3 regions of the Pseudoalteromonas sp. NFXS39 genome follow, and region 2 is predicted to be linked to each of the others. Evidence: predicted binding sites of a transcription regulator. Region 2 holds the regulator's gene; each other region holds the start of a gene.
The links. The regulator LexA, encoded in region 2, represses DNA repair genes until DNA is damaged. The targets are predictions, from matches to a motif close to TACTGTATNNNNATACAGTA.
Positions count from the first base shown of each region.

Region 1: the regulator LexA is predicted to act here: its motif matches at 2,662-2,681, upstream of J3455_RS04625 (YebG family protein).
Region 3: the regulator LexA is predicted to act here: its motif matches at 2,601-2,620, upstream of J3455_RS09970 (SulA-like leucine-rich domain-containing protein).

Region 1 is NZ_JAGDEC010000002.1:221,754-229,142, reverse strand. It holds gene J3455_RS04645 (chorismate mutase) at 1-917, shown strand, start outside; gene dsbB (disulfide bond formation protein DsbB) at 1,045-1,563, shown strand; gene J3455_RS04635 (DUF6170 family protein) at 1,563-1,865, shown strand; gene J3455_RS04630 (ComEA family DNA-binding protein) at 2,195-2,488, opposite strand; gene J3455_RS04625 (YebG family protein) at 2,735-3,037, shown strand; gene putP (sodium/proline symporter PutP) at 3,099-4,610, opposite strand; gene J3455_RS04615 (EAL and HDOD domain-containing protein) at 4,980-6,203, shown strand; gene J3455_RS04610 (MlaA family lipoprotein) at 6,270-7,001, opposite strand; gene ccmI (c-type cytochrome biogenesis protein CcmI) at 7,011-7,389, opposite strand, start outside.
Region 2 is NZ_JAGDEC010000003.1:29,003-36,391, forward strand. It holds gene J3455_RS06290 (hypothetical protein) at 1-165, opposite strand, end outside; gene J3455_RS06295 (S41 family peptidase) at 158-1,783, opposite strand; gene J3455_RS06300 (endonuclease) at 1,883-2,536, opposite strand; gene J3455_RS06305 (VOC family protein) at 2,651-3,004, shown strand; gene J3455_RS06310 (PepSY-associated transmembrane domain-containing protein) at 2,979-3,704, opposite strand; gene J3455_RS06315 (hypothetical protein) at 3,863-4,243, shown strand; gene J3455_RS06320 (PaaI family thioesterase) at 4,251-4,688, opposite strand; gene lexA (transcriptional repressor LexA) at 4,850-5,467, shown strand; gene coxB (cytochrome c oxidase subunit II) at 5,905-7,047, shown strand; gene ctaD (cytochrome c oxidase subunit I) at 7,047-7,389, shown strand, end outside.
Region 3 is NZ_JAGDEC010000004.1:314,689-322,077, forward strand. It holds gene fadE (acyl-CoA dehydrogenase FadE) at 1-216, shown strand, start outside; gene J3455_RS09965 (S9 family peptidase) at 415-2,340, shown strand; gene J3455_RS09970 (SulA-like leucine-rich domain-containing protein) at 2,644-3,081, shown strand; gene J3455_RS09975 (YchJ family protein) at 3,122-3,601, shown strand; gene J3455_RS09980 (alpha/beta hydrolase) at 3,598-4,422, opposite strand; gene J3455_RS09985 (alpha/beta fold hydrolase) at 4,425-5,069, opposite strand; gene J3455_RS09990 (LysR substrate-binding domain-containing protein) at 5,432-6,319, shown strand; gene J3455_RS09995 (YdcF family protein) at 6,375-7,139, shown strand; gene J3455_RS10000 (Nif3-like dinuclear metal center hexameric protein) at 7,146-7,389, opposite strand, start outside.

The DNA of each region.
Region 1 (7,389 bases), on a different contig from region 2:
TTCTTGAAGATTCTGTTCTAAACCAACAAGCGATGTTGCAAAAAAACCTTAACCCAGAAGCCATGAGCGAAAGTCATCGTGTTGCTTATTTGGGTGGTCAAGGTTCATACAGTCAATTAGCCTGTCATAAATATTTCAGCCGCCGCCCGGGTAAAGTAATTGAAATGGGTTGTTCTAGCTTTGACCAAATCACCGGTAAAGTAGAAAGTGGCCAAGCTGATTTTGGTTTATTACCCATTGAAAACACCAGTTCTGGTAGTATCAATGAAGTATTCGATTTATTACAGCACGCTCAAGTATCAATTGTTGGTGAAGTGACGCACAGCGTTGAACACTGTTTATTAGCGATGCCTGGTACTGAGTTATCTCATATCAATAAAATATTTGCTCACCCACAGCCTTTTGCTCAATGTAGCCGTTTCATTCAGGGCTTAGGTGACATTCAACATGAAACCTGTGATTCAACTTTCCATGCATTGCAATCAGCAGTTGAAACCGCAAACAGTGCCGCTATCGGCTCTGCACAAGCAGGGAAAAACGTCGGTTTAGAAGTGGTTAAATCAGGCTTGGCCAATCAAAGTGAAAACCATAGCCGCTTCATTGTAGTAGCCCGTAAACCTCTTCAAGTGTCGAAACAAATCCCAACCAAAACGAGTTTAATTATGGCCACCAAGCAACAAGCGGGTTCGTTAGCTGACGCCTTAATGATTTTTAAACATCACAAAATTAACCTTGTAAAACTAGAGTCACGTCCAGTACCTGGAAACCCTTGGGAAGAAGTGTTTTATGTAGATCTCGAAGCAAACCTTGATGACTTACATGTTAAACAGGCACTAGAAGAGCTAAAAGAACATACTCAGTACACCCGTGTACTTGGTTGTTATCAAAGTGAGTCTTTGCAAGCTGTAAGTGTTTAACTGACGATCATTACTGATTAATGAAAGGAGCCGCTTGGCTCCTTTTTCGTATAATTTCATCTTAGATACTTGCACCCACAGCCCCGTCTAAGCATAATCTTGAAAACAATTTCAAATTGGATCATTCATGAATTGGTTAGCAGAATTAGCAACTAAAAGAACACCTTGGTTATTATTAGCATTTATTTCACTAGCGTTTGAAGTCACTGCGTTGTTTTTTCAATACAGCATGGGACTTGAACCATGTATTATGTGCATTTATCAACGTACCGCTGTTTTAGGCTTACTTGCAGCAGGTGTGATTGGAGCGATTAACCCGCAAAATATGGTTGTTCGCCTTGTTGCATTTGCTACTTGGGGTATCTCTGCAATCTGGGGTTACTTTATTGCTAAAGAACACATTGCAATGCAAAACAATACCGACCCTTTTGCATTTAGCTGCGCATTTGAGCCTAATTTCCCAAGCTTTATGCCACTGCATGAATGGATCCCTAGCTTTTTTGCAGCCACTGGCGATTGCGGCAATATTGATTGGCAATTTGCCTCAATGAGTATGCCTGCATGGATGGAGATTATTTTCGCTGCGTTTTCAATAGTCTTTGTAGCCGTTTTATTTAGCCGTTTAGTAACTAAAAAGTCGTTATAATGATTTATTTTTTTACTAGTCAAATCCCTGCTTTAAAAACTTTTAAAGTAAGGCAGCGCCAGCAAATAATTGCACTTGCTCTGGCTCATTTAAGCCCAAGTAAAAAGATTATTTTATCGGTGTGTAAGCTTGCCTTTCTTGCGCCATTATTTTTAGGTTTAGCCTACTTTGAAGGCTGGATGCTGTTACCTTGGTTATTATTAGCAGGCTTAAGTTACCCACTTATCACAACACCTATCGAAAATTTGTTCGCACTAGCGCATTTAGACAAAGCTATCAATGAATTTAAACAGGGCGAATAACGCCCTGTTTAGGGCTTGTTGACCTTTGTGGATTAAAGTTTGTTCACTCTAGGGGCAATTTAATCGCGGCGCGAGATTTGTAACCTAGTGGACTAAGTAAAAATCGAGCAAAGCTACCGCGTTCTGCCCACGCCCTTTAGCTTCATCTATTTAAGTAATAAAAAGATAATCGCCCCTAGGAAGAACCCAAAAGGCAGCGCGTGTTTGGTATGGATGCTGCGTTATCGCCTATTTATGTTGAACAACCACACGACATAGGCTCTGCCTTGCTTAAATACCAAACATACTGCTGCAAAATCAATCACAATAGGTCAACACGCCCTAGTCTTTTAAAGCGTAATTTTCCCCTCAAGTTTAGCAAATACCTTATCGCCTATTCCTTTTACTTCTTTTAATTGCTCTACCGACTTAAACGGACCTTGCTTATTGCGATGCTCAACAATCGCTTTAGCTTTAGACTCACCAATACCCGGTAATTGAGTAAGTTGATCGATGCTAGCTTTGTTAATACTGAGCTTTTGCATTTTAACTTGTTTTGCTTCGGTTGGTTTTACGGCGAATGCCGGTGTTGTAGGCAGTAACGCAATACTCGTGGCAAGTAAAAGACTTGATAGTAATTTCATAATTTCCTCCGTGATGTCCATCTTGGACAGGTAGTTAGCTATTACCCAACACTCACTCCATCGCTTGTGTTTAACTTTGGGTAACAATATAAATAAAGCTAATGCCCCTATTATTGTCAAATTTGTTCCATAAAAAATTTCTTTAGATACTTGCAAAGTAAGGCCCGAAGCATTACTGTATATAAAAACAGTAATCAAAGTGGCGATTTTACGCTGCAAATGCCACGCTTAAATGCAGGAGAAATCATGGCTGTTGTTGTTAAATATGTTGTAGAAAGAAACGGAGTCGAGCGCATGACGTTTACTACTAAGAAAGAAGCTGATGCGTATGACAAAATGCTCGACATTGCTGAGTCATTAGAATTAATGCTTGAAAAAGTTGATGTACCATTAAGCGAGCAACAAATTGAATCACTAGCGCTTGAAATGGCAAAAGAAAAAGACCAATTTATGGCTGTACTTAAAGGTGCAAAAGAGGTTCCTGCGAAGCCTAAAAAAGCAAAATCAGACGATAACGTTGCAGATATAAAAGAAAAAGCTGCAAGCTAAGCATTGGTTATAAAATTAAAAAAGGGCAACAAATGTTGCCCTTTTTTGTGCTTACTCAAAACTAAAGTGATGACTCAACTTCATCAAATAAATCTGTAATTTCTTTTTTCGGCTCAGTCGTCATTAGGCTCACAACAATAATGGCAATCGTTGATAAAATAAAGCCAGGGACAATCTCATAAATAATTGCACTTAGCGATTGGCCATCGATCTTAATTGGCGCGTAAATCCAAAACAGTACTGTTGCAGCACCGACAACCATACCACTGATAGCGCCTTGTAAGTTCATGCGCTTCCAGTAAAGGCTAAGTAGTACTAATGGACCAAATGCAGCACCGAAACCAGCCCATGCATTACTTACTAAATCCAAAATAGAGCTATCGCGGTCATACGCTAGGTAAATAGCAAACAGAGCAACCAAGATAACACTAATACGACCGACTAATACTAGCTCTTTTTGAGAAGCACTTCGGTTTAAATAAATCTTATAGAAGTCTTCTGTTAGAGAGCTTGAACACACTAGTAATTGCGATGAGATGGTACTCATAATCGCAGCTAAAATAGCAGCCAATAAGAAACCAGCAATTAGAGGATGGAAGATAAGTTCAGACAATACCAAGAAAATAGTTTCTTTATCATCAATTGGCATTTGGTTTTCAAGCATATAAGCAGCACCAAATAAACCTGTTAACACAGCACCAATTGCTGAAAGTGTCATCCACGACATCCCCACACGTCGCATAGTTGGCATATCTTTAACTGAACGCACAGACATAAAACGAACAATAATATGCGGCTGTCCAAAATAACCAAGACCCCATGCCATTGCAGAGATAATAGCAATCGTCGAACCACCAGCAAACCAGTCCATCATATTAAGTGCATGAATTTCAGTTTCTTTTGGTGAGCTTAACAATAAATCATAGCGTGCATTGGCGAGTGTATCCATGAATGGTTGATCAAGCATAGTATATGTCGCAATTGGTACTGCAAGCAGCGAGATAAACATGATACAGCCTTGAACAAAGTCTGTAAGGCTTACTGCTAAGAAGCCACCAAACAAGGTATATAACACTACAACGCCAGTTGTGATATACAGACCCATTTCATAGCTCATATTAAATGAGTTTTCGAATAACTTACCACCCGCGACAACACCTGATGAAGTATACAAGGTGAAGAAAACAATGATTACTATCGCAGAAATAACACGCAGTATATTTTTATTATCATCAAAGCGGTTTGCGAAATAATCTGGAATGGTGATTGAGTCATTCGCTTTCTCAGTATAAACACGTAAACGAGGCGCTACCAAGAAATAGTTAGCCCAAGCACCGAGTACTAGACCTATAGCAATCCAAACTTTGCTTAAGCCGAACAGATACATTGCACCTGGTAAGCCCATTAGCAGCCAACCACTCATATCTGATGCACCTGCTGAAAGCGCAGCAACACTTGGTGATAAATTACGACCACCTAGCATATAACCTGATACATCGTCTGTGGATTGCTTATAAGCGTATAGCCCAATCCCCAACATTACGATGAAGTACAATGCTAACGAAATTATCATTCCTGTTTCCAAATTAGCCTCCAATAATTGTTTAATGTTGGCTTTTAATCCGAATAATGACTCGCAAGTTACTTAATTTTAAGACATTATTGGGGTAAAAACCGATATCACTCATGACTATAACATGCTTCTACCCTACAACTCCAATCAAGCCGTTCAGTGGCAGGTTTACAATTACAACCTTTTCATAACAAAAATGTGATATTTAATCGCTAGTTATAGAATTTCATTACAATTTATCCTAGTCTTAGGATCACAGAAAATCAGTATTTATCCTCAAAAATGAATATTTAATTAATGCTATTTTAGGCACGATGACTTATATTGCTCATGGATAAATGAATTAACCGAAGTGGACTTGCTAGGACTATGTATTTTTACGCTGCACGCCAACCTATTTTAGATAAGGAAAAGAAACTTGTCGGCTACGAACTCTTGTTTAGGGATGGCGTAGATAACGTTTTTCCTGATATTGACGGTGATGAAGCGACATCTCGACTCATTGAAGGTAGTCAGTTCAATTTTGGTTTAGAAGATTTAACGGATAACAAACCAGCCTACATTAATTTCACTTTAGAGACACTCCAAAAAGGCTACCCACTTTTACTGGGTAAAGAGCAAGTAGTTGTCGAAATTCTTGAAACGATTCAACCGGGTAAACGTTTACTAGCAATGGTTCAAGATTTAAAAGAGCGCGGATATACGCTTGCCCTTGATGATTACATACACCAACCTGTTTGGCGCCATTTTTATCCGTATATCGATATTATCAAAATTGACTTTTTAACCTGTGATAAAGAGTCTATTGAATCCGTCGTTGAGGCAATCAAACCTCACCCGCACATCAAGTTACTCGCCGAGAAAGTTGAAACATACGAAAAATACCAACTTGCTTTGGACATGGGGTTTAGCTATTTTCAAGGCTTTTTCTTTTCAAAGCCTGAAATGGTGCAAAGTAAAACTTTACCACCTTCTGAGATGGCTCTTGCCGAGCTTTTATACGAAACCTCAAGTATTGATTTAAATCTCAGAAAAATCACCGAGGTATTTGAACGAGACGTTAACTTATCTTACAAGTTGTTACGCTATTCAAACTCAGCAGCTTTCAAACGCAGAGCTGAAATTAGCACGATAAAACAAGCGCTGATTGTTTTAGGCAGTGAAGAAATCAAACGTTTCTTATCACTTTTATTTGCTGCACAAGTTGCGGCAGATAAACCTGCAGAGCTGATACGTTTATCACTAACCCGCGCCCGTTTTGCTGAGTTATTAGCAATAAGCCATGGCAAGTTACGTGATACGGGTATGGCATTTTTAACCGGTATGATGTCGTTAATGGACGCTATCCTCGATGAAGATATGCCAAGCGTAATGGGTAAACTTCCTCTTACAAATGAAATCAAAGGTGCTTTGCTTCATGGTGAAGGATTACTAGCGACTTATTTACGCTTAGTAAAATTTTATGAACAAGCTGAGTGGGATAAAGCAAAGGATATTCAAGAAGAACTCGGTCTTAAACCCGAAGAAGTACCTGATGCTTACCACGATGCATTAAGCTGGTCTAATGAACAAATGGGTGTATTTGGAGATTAACTCCCCCCTTTATAAACATAAAAATGCCAGCAATTGCTGGCATTTTTATTGGTTTGATTTTTTAGGTTAGAGATTTTCTAGGAAATCTTCATCAAAATCATCGGGTTCTTTTTCTACTGGTGGATTACCATCATGTAGCTCATATAATTGACGCTGGAAGTAGATATCCTTCATAAAAATGTAAGGGTCTAACGACTCATTTAATAAGCTCTCTTGCGGCATCAACGAGGCACGTGCTTCAACGGCTTTTAGCGCAAATACCAGAATAGTCTGTGGTGTGGTTAGGGTAATTTCAGGTAGAACGAAGTTATCTACCACATCACCAGTTAGATTTCGTGCTGTACTTGGCCCCATACCTGGGATCATTAAATAAGCACCATCACCGACTCCCCATACACCTAGGGTTTGACCAAAATCTTCATCGACAATTTCTAAACCAAGCGATGAGGCTACATCAAATAAGCCAAGTAGACCTACCGTAGAGTTCACTAGAAAGCGCGCTAAACTAATACCCATATTACCTGGTTTACCCTGCAGACCAGCATTGACCATATCTGTCGGCGCTGTAATGTTATCAGTAAAATTAACAATACTGCGTCTAACAGGGGTTGGTGTCACTGTAACATAACCAACGGCTGCTGGACGAAGAATATAGGCATCAAGCACGTCCATATTAAAATCATACATAGGACGGTTAAACGACTGTAATGGGTCTCGCTCATCCACTTTTTCTTCAGGTATCTGTGCGCATCCTGCAAGTACTAAAAAAAAGATAAAAAATATACTGTGCCTAAACATCGGCTATCCTTACGGTATTAACTCATTAATTAGCAGTGAATATTCTTTAACGTTTGCACGCTCTAAGACATCCGACTTGCCTTCCAACTCGCCGCTTGAAGTTACCACAGTTGCATCTTTTGATAAACGCGCAGTTAAAATAATTTTATCGACACTAGATAGATTCAGACCTTCAACCATCGCATTAGTATCACTTAACATCACTGTTAACGGAAAACTATACTCTGTCATTTTAACTACAGCCAATGGCATTTGCGGGCCACTTGCCGCTTTAGCAAAAATAAACAATGTACCGTTTTGCGGCTGTGAATCGGCAAGTGCAGGGTCTAAATCAACTGTGATGCTAATTTCACTGCTTGTAGCCTCTGCTAATTCAGTCTTTTTGACT
Region 2 (7,389 bases):
GACGATAGCACCACCTTTGGCGGATTGAATAGCCTGCTGTAACTCCGTAATCACACCTGGATTTACGCGAACAAGCGTAGCATCTTGCGGTTGCTCCGCTTGGGTACTTTTACAGCCCGCTAAGCTTGCCAGTAAAGTGCAGGTTAATAACAGTGTTTTATTCATTATTACCTTCCTTCGCTGGTAGCGGACGGGTTAAATCCATATTATTTTTGTAAAGCGGCTGCTTAATTGTAAGTGGTAGCCCTGTTTCTTGAATTGCTTGTGATGTAAAGCTTGGTTGCTTAGCACTTGAGGACTCCACCACAATTGGGCAGGTATTATTTTCAATGTGATAAAGCGCGGTTGCTAATAAGCTCTCTTCGCTATCACCTAGTTTGTGATCAAAGTCATCTGTAACCTCGCAGCCTTTTATGTCCGCATCAAACTGAGGTGAAGGAGTTGGTTTAAAACCGTCAGCATATTCCCCAAAGCCTTTATCATTAGCTCCAGAGAATTGGATAGTGTAGTAAGTGGTGGCGCAATTATGAGTGGGTGTAAAGCCATAAGGCTTGCCGCAGGTCGTATCACCAATAAGTATGACTTCTGCATCTATACCTTTTAAACCATTTATAAACGCTTCTGACGCAGAACAAGTTCCGGCTGTACTTAGTACATATACTTTAGATAAGTTGAGATCAGGAAGTCGGCTATTGGTTGTTTGAAATGTAGAGTAATCTATTTCACGGTCAATAAATGGGTAAGGAGCCTCTTGCGGCTGTTTGTCGTTTTGAATCGTTTGATAGTAATAGAAATCATCGGTATTAGCAGGACCCGCAACCATATATGCAAGCTGCGATGAAAGCGCTAATAAACCGCCGCCGTTATATCTAAAATCGATAACCAACTCATCAATATTATCAGCTTTGAACTTATTCACAGCACTTATCAGTTCAGGTTGAGCAATGCTGATAAAGCTATTAAATTGCATATACCCAACTTTTGTACCGTTCTCAGTTGTTAAGGTATCAACATTCTGAACGGGCGTTTGAGCAATATTACCGGCTACTAGAGTAAACGACTTTTCAGTACCATCATTACTGCGTACAACAAAGTTATGGGCGTCACCAGCCGTAGGTCTAAATAGCGCTTCATTTAAAATATCTACGCCTTGTTGGGTATTAGTGTCAATACTAACGTCGTCAACCATTAAAATAGTATCACCGCGTTGTAACCCTGCATTTGCAGCAGGTGAGTCATCCTCTAAATAGGCAACACGTAGCTCTCGTGGCGGAACATTACTGATAAATACCCAATTAATTCCATAACCAGAAACAACCCCAGATTGAGCTTCTTTAAAATACTCTTCAGTAGGTCTGCTAAAATGAAAGTTATCTTTAAAAGAACCCGAGTCCGTCGTTTCGAATGTTTTTAACTGGTCAAAATAAGCGGCGACAGAGCTGAAATTATCAGGATTATTGTCTTCTATTTCGTCGTACCAAAGGTAGGTTTCGTCACTCCATGAACGTAACCACATCTTCTCGGTAAACTCAGAGCCAGCATTATCTGGGTAAGGCTGATTATTGTTATAAGGATCATTGCCTGTTCGTGGAACGGCGCATTGATCTTTAAATTCACTTGATGGCTCAAAAACACCAGCGGTCCAAGTGGGTTCTGAACTTGTTGGTGGCGGGTTTGTTGTGTTGTTATTGCTCGAAGAGCCACCGCCGCCACCGCAGCCAGATAGAGACGCGCCTGAGACTGCTAAAAATATTGCTAAGGCGAGTTTATTATTGTTAAACATATTTGCTTCCTTTCCGATAGTATTTCTTAAAAATTAGCAATTACTGTATCTGAAAGCAATAAATTGTAGCGCCTCAAATGTAAATGAATGTGCTTTTAGTTATAAAGACTTACGGTTACTAATTTCAGCTACTTTGAGCTTCTGCCATGACTCAAATAGCTTACGTTGTTTGTTAGATATTTTTAAGCCATAGGTTTTTTGCATATAAAAGTAGGTATCGGCTATTTGCTTTCTTGCATAAATCGGTGGCTCAAATACACGTTGCTTAAAATCGATTTTTACTGGGCAAGCTCCATAACTGGCACTAGATGTTGCGACTATTCCGTAGCGAAAATTAGAACGGTCTGCATTGATCTCGCCAATAGCTGGAGCGAGGTTATTTATGTCGGCTTCCATTTGACGAAATTTTTCACTGACCTTAATGCAGTTTTTACGTCCGCCATCCTGCCAGCATTGTAATTGATGACCAAACTCCCACGCAGGTACTATATGCTCCCATTCTATTCTTTTTGCTCGAGCGTTTTCGTTTCCTGAGCGGGTAATGGCGTTTCTTGGAATATAACCACAAGCTTCAGGGTCTGGTACAAGCTTTTTACCTTGGCGCTTTATATCGCAGCCACAATATAAGCTTTTACTATTGCTTGGTAGATTCTTAATTAAGTGCTTTTTTGCACTGTAAAAGCTCGAAAATTGTTTAGCGGATACAGGGGAAGTAAAAATTAAACAAAGGGTTAAATATAGAAATAAACGCATATCCATCACATCAGTGAACTACAGGAGCAGCCATTTTAGAGCTACTATTCTAAAAAGGAAAAGTTTTTCAACTCAGCTATAGTTGTTAGGCCGTTTATTAGAGGAATTACAACTATGTTATTAGGTGCTTTTTCTGTGAGTTTAAATGTGAAAGATATCCATGCTTCAAAGCAGTTTTATGAAAAACTTGGCTTTAAAGAATTTGCCGGCGAAATCGAGCAGCATTGGTTAATTATGAAAAACGGCGAACATTTAATAGGTTTGTTTCAAGGCATGTTTGATAAAACCATGCTGACCTTTAACCCAGGCTGGGATCAAAATGCTGAGGCACTGGTAGAGTTTGCCACTTTTGAGCAATTAGCCGCGCATTTTCAGCAACAAGGGTTAGAAATACAAAAAGCCGGTGACGCGAGTTTTATTATCACCGACCCAGATGGCAACCCTATTTTGATTGACCAGCACGTTTAGCAGGCTTTTTACGTTTTAAACGAATGTTCTGTAGCAATAAAATAATCCCCGTAATACAAAACAGTACGCTGGTGGCCGAAAAGCTAATTAGAAGTGGGTTATTAAAGTTTTCGCGCTCATCATAATCCATGATGTGTAGCATCCAGAAAAAGTCGAAAATGCGCCATAGGGAGCTGCGCACTGTAATGACTTTACCGGTTTGGCTATCTAAATATAAGGTTGTTTTCAGCCAATCATCAAAACTCACTTGCCAAACATTGGCCTTGTGAGCCACTTCTCTTGGTCCTTTGGTTAACAGCTGTGCTTGCGTGATATTTGCGTTAATAAGTAAGTGAGTTCTCGCGTTTTCAATTATTTGTGCTTTATTCGGCGCAGGCATCTTATCACCTGTTCTGCCATCAAAATTAAAGGAGCCGCTCGGTGCCGTGACTTCTATGATTGGCGACTCTAAAAAGTGGCTGTACTTGATACTTTCAATTTGTTCAAATTGTGCCGTTATTTTATCGATAGAAGCAGAGTAGTCTGACACTAAGAAAGGGTTACTTAGACTGCGATTTGCTAGATGTTTTCCATGCACTTTTTCAAGCGGCAATGAACTCATTACAAGCCCACCTAAAAGCCAAAAAAAGATCTGCAAAGCAAGTAAATAGCCTAGCCATTTATGCCCTTTACGAGCATATTTGAACATGCGTTTATTCATTACCACCCCGTTATTATTGTTGTATGGGCGCTATTTTAGGTTGTTTAGCTGTATTGCCAATGCGGCAAAATGTCGCATTAACTGTATTCTAGATTTGGTATATATACAAAACTGAGTTAAAGTTTCAGTCGATATCAATAGAGGATAAAAACGAGAGTATGTCGGAAATTCAATTTTTAAATGTAGATCTGGAGCTTGAATCAAAGCACGATATTAGTGCGCTTGTTGCTGATTTGAAGAAAAACGCTATGGTTTTACATTATGACCAAGATGAATACCGTCAACTTGCACGCATTGAAGCAACTGCAGATATCAGCTCTCCAGACAAAGCGATTAACCAGCTTTGCGAATTAATTGAATCTTGCTCGCGCAATGCATTAAAGCAGTGGTTATCTTGTTCAAAACGTACATTTGATTTAGGGTTTGAATCGGGTAACTCGCCAAAGTGCTTTAACCAACCCCTGCATGCAGATACCTTGTTACGTATCTCAGCAATTGGCGCAGGGATTGAAATTACTATTTATCCAGTCGAAAAGTAAACTGAATTTAGCGCTCTACGACTGCTGCGGTCATTCTTGATACGCAGCACAGCTCCCCAGCAGCATTGGTAATTTTGATATCCCAAACAGAGGTGCGCTTACCTAAATGAAGTGGTCTGGCCGTTGCCGTTAATGTCCCTTTTCGAGACGCTTTTATGTGGTTGGCATTAATCTCTTGACCAACAGCATAGAATTTATTGAAATCAATAACAAAGTTGGCTGCATAGCTTGCCACTGTTTCTGCTAACACAACGTTTGCTCCGCCATGAACCATGCCCATAGGGTTATGGTGTTCAGGAATTGCAGGCATGGTGGCCACTAAATAATCATCGCCAATTTCAGTCACCTCAATACCCATCGTTTTCATTAAAGTGCCTTGCCCGGTTACTCCTTGTTCCAAGTCTTTACATTGCTCCAGCGTGATTGGATGGTGCCAAATACTCATTGTGTTTCCTTAACATGCGAATTAAAGCTAATACCTTATGGCATCTTTCATTGCGGTTCAATGTTAGTTTTGTAGCAATATGATGGAGTTAATTTAAATTTGCGATTTTCAAATAACTGTATATACTCACAGTTAAATGTACTGTATGGAAAACCAGTTGTATGCGCCCATTAACTAAACGCCAATCGCAAATCTTAGAACTAATTAAAGTCTTTATTAAAGATACAGGCATGCCGCCAACACGCGCTGAAATAGCTCAAACATTGGGTTTTAAAAGTGCCAACGCCGCTGAAGAACATCTAAAAGCACTGGCAAAAAAAGGCATGATCAAAATGAAGCCTGGAGCGAGTCGTGGTATTCAGTTGATTGAAGAAGATGAACCTGAGCAGTTAGGTTTACCTTTGATTGGCCGTGTTGCAGCTGGTGAGCCAATTTTGGCTCAGGAGCATGTCGAAAGTCATTGCCAAGTTGACCCTACGTTATTTAAACCAGCCGCTGACTTTTTACTACGTGTAAATGGCATGAGTATGAAAGATATTGGTATTATGGACGGTGACTTGCTTGCAGTACATAGAACGCAAGTTGCTGAAAATGGGCAAGTTGTTGTAGCTCGAGTTGATGAAGATGTAACTGTTAAGCGGCTAGAAAAAGCAGGTCGGAAAGTACTTTTACACGCTGAAAACGAAGAGTTCTCACCTATTGAGGTTGACCTTGAGCATGAATCTTTCAATATTGAAGGGTTAGCTGTAGGAGTCATTCGTAACGCTGACTGGATGTAGTTGTCCCTTATTTGGTGCGCTAAATTGACTCAATTTGGTGCGCCATTGTGATTTTGCCACTTAATTAGGATTTGTGAATACTTACTCTTTATTTAAAGCCTTATATGGCGCAGTTTTCCTCTCTTTTTGTATATTCTTCGTAAACCATAACATTAAATAACGCGCTGATTATAGTTGTTATTTCTGCACCAAAATAAACATTTATTATCACTAAAACTTGCTTATTGGTCATTTTTTAACTAATTGGTTAAAGCAATGTATTAACACCTGATTAATAAAAAGACACAAAAATGTGCGAGGTGTTAGACAGGGGGCCAGTATCATAAGTGAGTTAAAATGATACGTAGTCGCTCTGAACAATAAAAAAAACGAATGGGCACCTTGCTGTATCGCCTTTTCGCTTTGCGTCTTGCAATAGCATCTAAAGGAGCCGTCACATGGGTAAACTGCGTTACGCCTTGTGGCTTATATTGGTTGCACTCCCAGAAATTGTATTGGCAAATAGTCAATACAATATGCGAAAAGGGGTGACTGATATAAGTAATAATGTTTATGAGTTACACATGACGATATTTATTATCTGTTGTGTAATCGGCATCATCGTATTTGCGGTGATGTTTTGGGCTTTAATACACCACCGTAAATCTAAAGGGGCCAAGCCTGCCCAATTTCATGAAAGTACAAAAGTTGAAATACTTTGGACTGCCATTCCATTTGTCATCTTAATAGCCATGGCTGTGCCTGCCACAAAAACTCTCATTGCTATGGAAGATGCCTCTAAAGCTGATATCACAATTAAAGTGACAGGCTCGCAATGGAAGTGGCATTACGAATATATGGGTGAAGATATAGCCTATTACTCAATCCTATCTACACCAAAAGATCAAATAGACAATCAGGCAGAAAAAACGGAGCATTATTTGCTTGAGGTAGATAAACCGCTAGTGCTTCCTATCAATAAAAAAGTCCGCTTTTTAATGACCTCAGACGATGTTATCCATTCGTGGTGGGTTCCTGATTTTGCAGTTAAAAAGGACGCAAACCCTGGATTTATCAATGAAGCGTGGACACGTATTAACGAACCAGGTGTTTACCGTGGTCAATGTGCAGAACTATGCGGTAAAGATCATGGTTTTATGCCTGTTGTGGTGAAAGCCTTACCTGAAGATGAATTTGCTAATTGGCTTGCAGATGCTAAGGAAGAAAAGGCTAATGCAGCAGCCGCTGATGCTGCTTTGCTTGATCAAACATTACCTAAAGAAGAGCTTATGGTCTTAGGTGAGCAAGTGTATATGGCAAGTTGTGCTGCATGTCACCAGCCTACTGGTATGGGCTTACCAGGCGTGTTTCCTGCACTTAAAGGCAGTCCCATTGTATTAGGTGATGTAAAAGATCACATAGATATCGTGTTACATGGCCGCCCTGGTACGGCGATGCAAGCGTTTGATAAGCAGCTTTCAATTAAGCAACTTGCTGCGGTTATTACCTATAAGCGAAATGCATGGGGTAATGATACCGGCGATGTGATCCAACCGAGTCAAATTCAAGCCGCGATTGATGCAGCAGCGGAGGCGAAATAATGAGTAACGTTATTAATGAGCAAGCAACTGGGCATGCGCATCACGACCATCATCATCCTGCTAAAGGTTTTAAGCGTTGGCTTTACACCACCAATCATAAAGACATCGGGAGTTTATACCTGATTTTTTCTCTTACCATGTTCTTGATTGGTGGAGCGATGGCTATGGTGATCCGCGCTGAACTATTTCAGCCAGGATTACAGTTAGTTGATCCGCACTTTTTTAACCAAATGACCACGGTACATGGTTTGATCATGGTGTTTGGCGCCGTTATGCCCGCATTTACTGGGCTTGCTAACTGGATGGTGCCTATGATGATTGGTGCACCTGATATGGCACTGC
Region 3 (7,389 bases), on a different contig from region 2:
CGTGAAAAAGGCGTGAAACTGCCTTTCTTCCAGCTTGATAAAGTAGCGCAAATGGGCCTTGAAGCAGGTATTTTAAGCCAAGCTGAAGCCGACAAATTAGCTGCTGTTGAAAAAGCCCGTCTTGATGTTATTAACGTTGACGACTTTGACCCAGCTGACTTAGTTGCCGGTAAGGTAGCCCGCGGCGAGAGCGATAAAAAAGCAGACGCCGCTTAAGCTAGCAAAACAATTCCAATTGTTATGAAAAACCAAACCAGCGCAAATTGCGCTGGTTTTTTCGTTTAAAAACTCTCTAGCACACTCATGTACCTATTTATTTACATGATTTGTAACAAATATCGAACGGGTAAAACTTGCGTTTAGATTATGAACAGGCAACACTTTATAACGAAAAATTAACAAGGAATAATTACAATGAAACCGAGTTTTCAAATAGCAGCAGTTGCATGTGCGCTTAGCCTTGCACTTGCAGGATGTTCACAATCAACCCCATCAACTAGCATCACCGAAAGCGTGCAACAAAGCCAAAATGTTAAACAGTATGATGCTGAAACTTTTTTTGATACAACCTCAATTATGGGCAGCAGCTTTTCACCTAAAGGCGACAAAATACTCGTTAGCAGTGACGAAAGCGGCATTTATAGCCTGTATGAAGTAGATATAAAAACTGCCAAAAAAACCCGTTTAACAGACTTTGAAGACAGTACTTATGCAGTGGCTTATTTCCCTCAAGATGAGCGCGTATTATTTACTAAAGACTCAGGCGGTAACGAGCGTTATCACATCTATGTTCGCGAAACAGATGGCACAGTGAAAGACCTCACCCCTGGTGAAGAAACCCGAGCAGGGTTTGCTGGCTTCACCGAAGACGGTAAACAGTTTTTTATAACCAGCAATCAGCGTGATGCTAAGTTTATGGACCTATATCGTGTTGATGCTAACAGCTATGAAGTAACACCTGTTTATCAAAATACCATGGGCCTTGATGTCGGCGCAATCAGCCCTGATGGCCGTTTTATTGCTTTATCGAAAAACAATTCGAACAAAGACAGCGATGTATTCATACTTGATACTCGTAAAAAAACTCTGAAACCAGAGCTCATTACCCGCCATGACGGCGACGCTAAATACGGCCCTGAAACATTTTCAAGAGACAGTAAATCATTGTACTACTCAACTGATGCTAAGGGTGAGTTTGCAGAAGTATGGCGTTATGATTTAACTACCGGTGAGCACAGCCCTGCCCTCAAAGATGAGTGGGATGTAAGCTTTATTTACTTCTCTAAATCTGGCCGTTACCAAGTAAGCGGTGTTAATGCTGATGCAAGCACTAAGGTGTCGATAATCGATACCACCACAGGTAAAGGTATTGCCATGCCATCACTGCCTGCTGGTAACTTACGCGGTGTAAATTTTTCAGCTGATGAAAAAACCATGGCGTTTTACCTAAATTCAGACACCTCTCCAAGCAACCTATTTGTATGGCAAGTCGGTGAGTCGAAAGCTAAACAATTAACCAATACATTAAGTGATGCAATTGATCAAAGTGACTTGGTTGAAAGCACCATTGTGCGCTTTAAAAGCTTTGATGGTTTAGAAATTCCGGGAGTTTTATACAAGCCTAAGCAAGCCAATAGCAACAACAAAGTACCTGCTTTAGTATGGGTGCATGGCGGCCCTGGTGGACAAAGCCGCACTGGATATAGTGCTATGCAGCAACATCTAGTAAATCATGGTTATGCCATTTTTGCAGTCAATAACCGAGGTAGCTCAGGTTACGGTAAAACCTTCTTCCATTTAGATGACAAAAAGCATGGCACTGACGATTTACAAGATATCGTTTACGGTAAAAAACACCTGCAAAGCCTAGATTGGGTCGATGCTGATAAAATTGGCATCATAGGGGGCAGCTATGGTGGTTTTATGACTGCTGCTGCACTTGCCTTCGAACCTGAAGAGTTTAAAGTCGGCATTAATATTTTTGGTGTAACGAATTGGGTTAGAACCTTAAACTCGATTCCACCATGGTGGGAAAGCTTTAAAAAGGCGCTGTATGACGAAATGGGCGACCCCGCGACAGACGGTGAACGTCACCGTGCAATTTCGCCACTATTTCATGCTAAAAACATCACTAAGCCTTTAATGGTGATTCAAGGTGCTAACGACCCTCGCGTTTTACAAGTTGAAAGCGATGAGCTCGTTGCCGCTGTAAAAGCAAATGGTGTGCCTGTCGAATATGTATTATTCGATGATGAAGGCCATGGGTTTACTAAAAAGGAAAACCGTATAAAAGCCTCAAACGCATATCTTGAGTTTTTAAATACCTACTTAGATAAATAGCAGAACTACAAAGATTAAGAGCCGGTTTCTATACCGGCTTTTTTATGCAAAATACCTGTATAGAAGCAAAACTTAGCTATTTACATAGTACTGTATAAAATACTGTATAGCTTTAGCGGTAAATTTCTCACCTTTTTCAACCTTCAAAACAAAACCATAACCAATTGTTTAATAACAACTAAATTATTTTAATTAAAATAAAACTGAATTATTGGTTAAAAAATAGCAAAAAAGCACTTGCGCAAGAACACTGTATAAACTACTGTATACACATACTGTATAAACAACCAGTGAGTGAAAGTTATGTTACAGCCAATTACCTTAAGAACAGTTAAAAGCTACCAACAAGATAACGACAAAGCGTCTGTTAACTTAATTCAAATTGAAGATGAAATATCAGCAACCTTTGAACTATTAAAGGTATTGCATCATTACAATAGCCAAAATGCATGGACCCTATTAATTGCTCCTGATCATGTTCCTAGTAAAGCGTTATTAGATTCGTGTTCGATTGATACCAGCAAACTGCTTGTGATAAGACAAAAGCATTTAGTTAACCTTGAGTATGTACTTAGCTCAGCATTACATAACGGTAATTTTGCTGCTGTAATCACATGGACAGATATTGTAAGCAATCATCAACTTGATTCGATGAACTTAAACCTTGAGCAGGCATCTGCTAAGTTTTATTGTTTTACAAAAAGCGCCCAATTAAACAATTTAGTACCGCAGCCACAATAGGCTTGTTAAAATAACAATTTATAGTTTTAGGTAAGTTGTTATGACATCACTCACACACTCCCTTTGTCCTTGTGGCAGCGAATTGACTTACGAGCTTTGCTGCCAACCTTTTCATACAGGTGCAAGCCAAGCTGATAACCCAGAGCAACTTATGCGTTCTCGTTTTAGTGCCTACGCGCTAAAAGATGCTAAATATGTATTTAGTACCTATGCACAAAGCCAGCAAGCCGCTAACCCGGTTCGCGAAATCAAAGATTTTGCTAATAGCTGCCGTTTTACCAAACTCAGTGTTTTAGATACTGAACATAATGATCAAGAAGGTTTTGTAGAATTTAAAGCAAATTACTTTTACCAAAACTTGTATTGTGAGTTACACGAAAAATCGCGTTTTATTAAAGAAGATGGCCTATGGCGTTACCTAGATGGTGATATAACGCCAGTTGCAGATATTAAAATTGGCCGTAATGATGAATGCCCTTGTGGTAGCGGCAAAAAATATAAAAAGTGTCACGCTCTTTAGTTATCATTAACCTGGTAAATCCAGTCTAAGGCTTGGGTAATCGTTGTTGGGAATGCTGTTGCATGGCGTGCCTGAGGGATAACAAATAAATTTGTTGTAACCAGCGCGCCGCTTTGTTTATTAATTTTAGCTGCTAATTGCCTTGCGCCCGAAACCATTTGTTCACCTTCACTTTCTTCAAGTTCTCCGATACCAATATACACTTTAGTTGTTTTGCTCGTGGCCACCACAGGTAAAGCTAAAAGGTCATGCTGCTTAAACCACACTGAAGGGCTACCTATGACATAACTAGAAAAAAGCGTAGGCTCAGTAAACAAGGTATAGGCTGCAAATAAACCACCAAGCGAGTTACCGACCAAGGTGTTTTTTTGGCTTGTTCTGTAGTGAGCATCAATATAGGGCAATACTGATTGTTTTAAATAATTGAGGTAGTTTCTTGCTCCCCCAGTCTGTCGCTGCCAATTTTTATCTTCAAATAGGGTGTAGTCATAAATACGGCTATTATGCCCAGACATGCCTTTTTGGTATCCTATAGCAACGATAATAACCTCTTCAATGGACCCCGAATTCATCATAAAGCGACTAGCACCAGAGGCAATTGGCAAACTATAATTTGCATCTAATAGATACACCACAGGGTAGCGTTTATGACTTTGCTTTTGGTAGCTAGGTGGCAGTTTAATAGTGATTGGGTATTCGTTGTCTGAATGTTTATCTTTAAGCAAAACTGTATCAGTGCGCGGCAACGTAAACGGCTCAGCATCGCTTGAAAAGCTTATTCCGAAAACACTAATCGCTAAAAATAACAATATATAAGGCATAGTTAATCCTTTAGCCACTTCTTAATAGGTAACACCCATTCATCTTTTGGCTTATAAAATGCGCCATGTGAAAGCCCTGTATTGATGCTTATTTCTTCGAACTTGGTTACCTCATTCCTATCAATTAAAAATTGGCAAGAGCCAACCTGATCTGAACGTTCAAAGATAGAGTAAACCTTGCCGTAAGCTTTAACTGATGGGAGCTTTTTAATTAAACCAGCACAACCAGCTAAAATAATTAAGTTGATATTTGTACGTTTAAGTTCATTGGCTGCCATTATCGACAATGCCCCACCCCTTGAAAAACCAACCAAACTGATGTTTGATTCAGCAACACCGGCAGTTATTAATGCTTCAACGTCTGCTGCAAGCTTTTTCGCAAACACAAAAGGTTCTGTGCCTTTTGGTCTATGGTAAGCAATTAAATGATAGCTCTCATCTGCAAGCGCTTCTTTTACGGCAACAAAATCATAAATCCCAAAGGTTTTGTGAACAGGCTTAGGGTTATGCCCTTCTACAATAAAACCATGTGAATAAAAAACATAGTGACCATGTGGGTCAATTTCTGTCGGAAACTGGCTGTTAATAGTGCCAGCAAAAGCAGGCATAACCCAACAAGCACAGAGTAAAAATACAGTACGCAACACAGACATCCCTATGAAAAATAAAACTACCATTGTTTTAGATAATAACATTATAAAAAATAATACCTTAGCGAACAGCTCTACCCTACTACTATTAATTGAGAATAAATATCAAGTTAGTTCTCGCAAGCTATAACACTATTAAAATAGCAAGTTTCAACTTGAGGTAAATTCATATAATTTCATAACTAAAATACAAAAAATTACATGACAACGCTGTCAATTATTTATAGGAAGGCGTAGTGTAAAAAAGCGGTTAAATTAATCGCCAATTTTAGACGTCTAGACGTTGAAAAAAATAATTCTAAGGCGTAGTATGTTCGTAATCTGAGTCAGACTCACATTTTTCATGAGATTTTTTAAAGATGATTGATATAAAACACTTAAAAACCATAGCGACCCTTAAAGAAACAGGCTCTTTGGTCAATACAGCGCGTGAGTTATTTCTAACTCAATCGGCTTTATCGCATCAAATTAAAGATCTTGAGAATAAGTTAGATTGCCAACTGTTTGAACGTAAGACACAGCCTGTGCGCTTCACACCACAAGGTATGTTACTTCTGGAACTTGCTAACGAGGTATTACCTCGAGTTGAAGCAACGAAATGTCGCTTAAAGGAAAGCCTGAATCAGCCAATATCAAATTTACGTTTAAGTGTTGAGTGTCATGCCTGCTTTCATTGGTTGCTACCAACCATAAAAGAATTTAATAACTTTTGGCCTGATATTAAAATTGATTACGAGCGCGGCTTTAGTTACGACGCTATCCCAGATTTAATTAATGATGAATTAGATCTTGTCTTAACTTCTGATATCCGTGAACCAGATCAGCTTGAATATGCACACCTGTTTGATTTTAAATTAAAACTAATCGTTGCACCGGATCATGAATTGGCAAAAAAAGCCTATGTCACGGCCCTTGATTTAAAGAACGAAACAATTATTTCTTACCCTATTCCGCGTGAGCGCCAAGATATCTTTAAACATTTCATTCAAAATGCAAGATTTGATGGCACCCTTAAAACTGTTGACCAAGGCTTATTGATTTTCCAATTAGTGAGCGCAGGTATGGGAGTTGCAGCATTACCAGATTGGCTAGTCACCCCTTATGAAAGCCAAGGGCTTATTAAGTCTATTCCGTTAGGTGCATTAGGTCTTACACGCCCTATGTATTTAGCGATGAAAAAAAATATGAAAGATAACCCTGTTTATCGCCACTTTTTAAATACGTGTAAGCAAAATAACGGTCGCTAAAGCAAGGCAAAATAACTAACATAGCATTATCTGTCACAGACAATAGCATTGATATATGTTTGAAATTAAAAAGATCATTGGCTCATTATTAATGCCCCTGCCGTTGTTGGGGCTGCTTACTTTAGTGATGGTATTTTTAGCCATTACACATAAACGCAGAGCACTCTATTTTGGCTTTGTTAGCATTTTAACTTTAATGCTGATAAGCACGCCATTTATTGGCCAGTCATTGATAGCTACAAGCAATAACCCTGCATGGCAATTTAACCAAGCAAAATATCCTAAACTTGATAATATTGTGGTACTTGGCTGCTCAATAATGCCCAACTCGCGCCTTCAAGCAAACCACCAGTTAGGCGATTGTGCGCTTGCTCGCTTACTTGAAGGTGTTAAGCTTGCTCACCATTATCCAAATGCCATCCTCTATGTATCAGGGGGCGGTTTTGCTAATACCACCAATAGTCAACTCATGTTTGAAACAGCAAAAGCGTTAGGTATTTCTGCAACAAGAATTAAACAAAATCCCCTCGCTATGGATACCGCAGAAGAAGCGAAACGACTTGCCATATATTTAGTTGATAAAGAAACTGCCCTAGTCACCTCAGCAAGCCATATGCCGCGAGCGAAAGACTTATTTAATGCACAAGGTGTTGATGTGATCCCAGCGGCAACCGACTTTCAAGATTTTAGTCAGTATCCAACGTATAAACAGTTTATACCTGATGACGCTGTACTTGTTGCAGTGACCAGAGTTGCTCATGAGAAAATTGGCAGTGCATGGGTGAGTGTGCGCCGCTGGATTGATCCAGAGGCGCTATAGACTTAATCAGACTGGATTGTCTATATCGATAAACGTTACATCAAAACCATGCTGCTCAGCTAAAAGTTCGCCTAAGGCTTTAATGCCATAACGCTCAGTAGCATGGTGTCCTGCTGCAAAAAAGTCGATGCCTTGCTCACGTGAACTATGAATAGTCTGCTCAGAGGCTTCACCAGTAAGATAAGCATCAATACCTTGAGCAGCCGCTAAATCAATATACCCTTGTCCACCTCCTGTGCACCAAGCGATG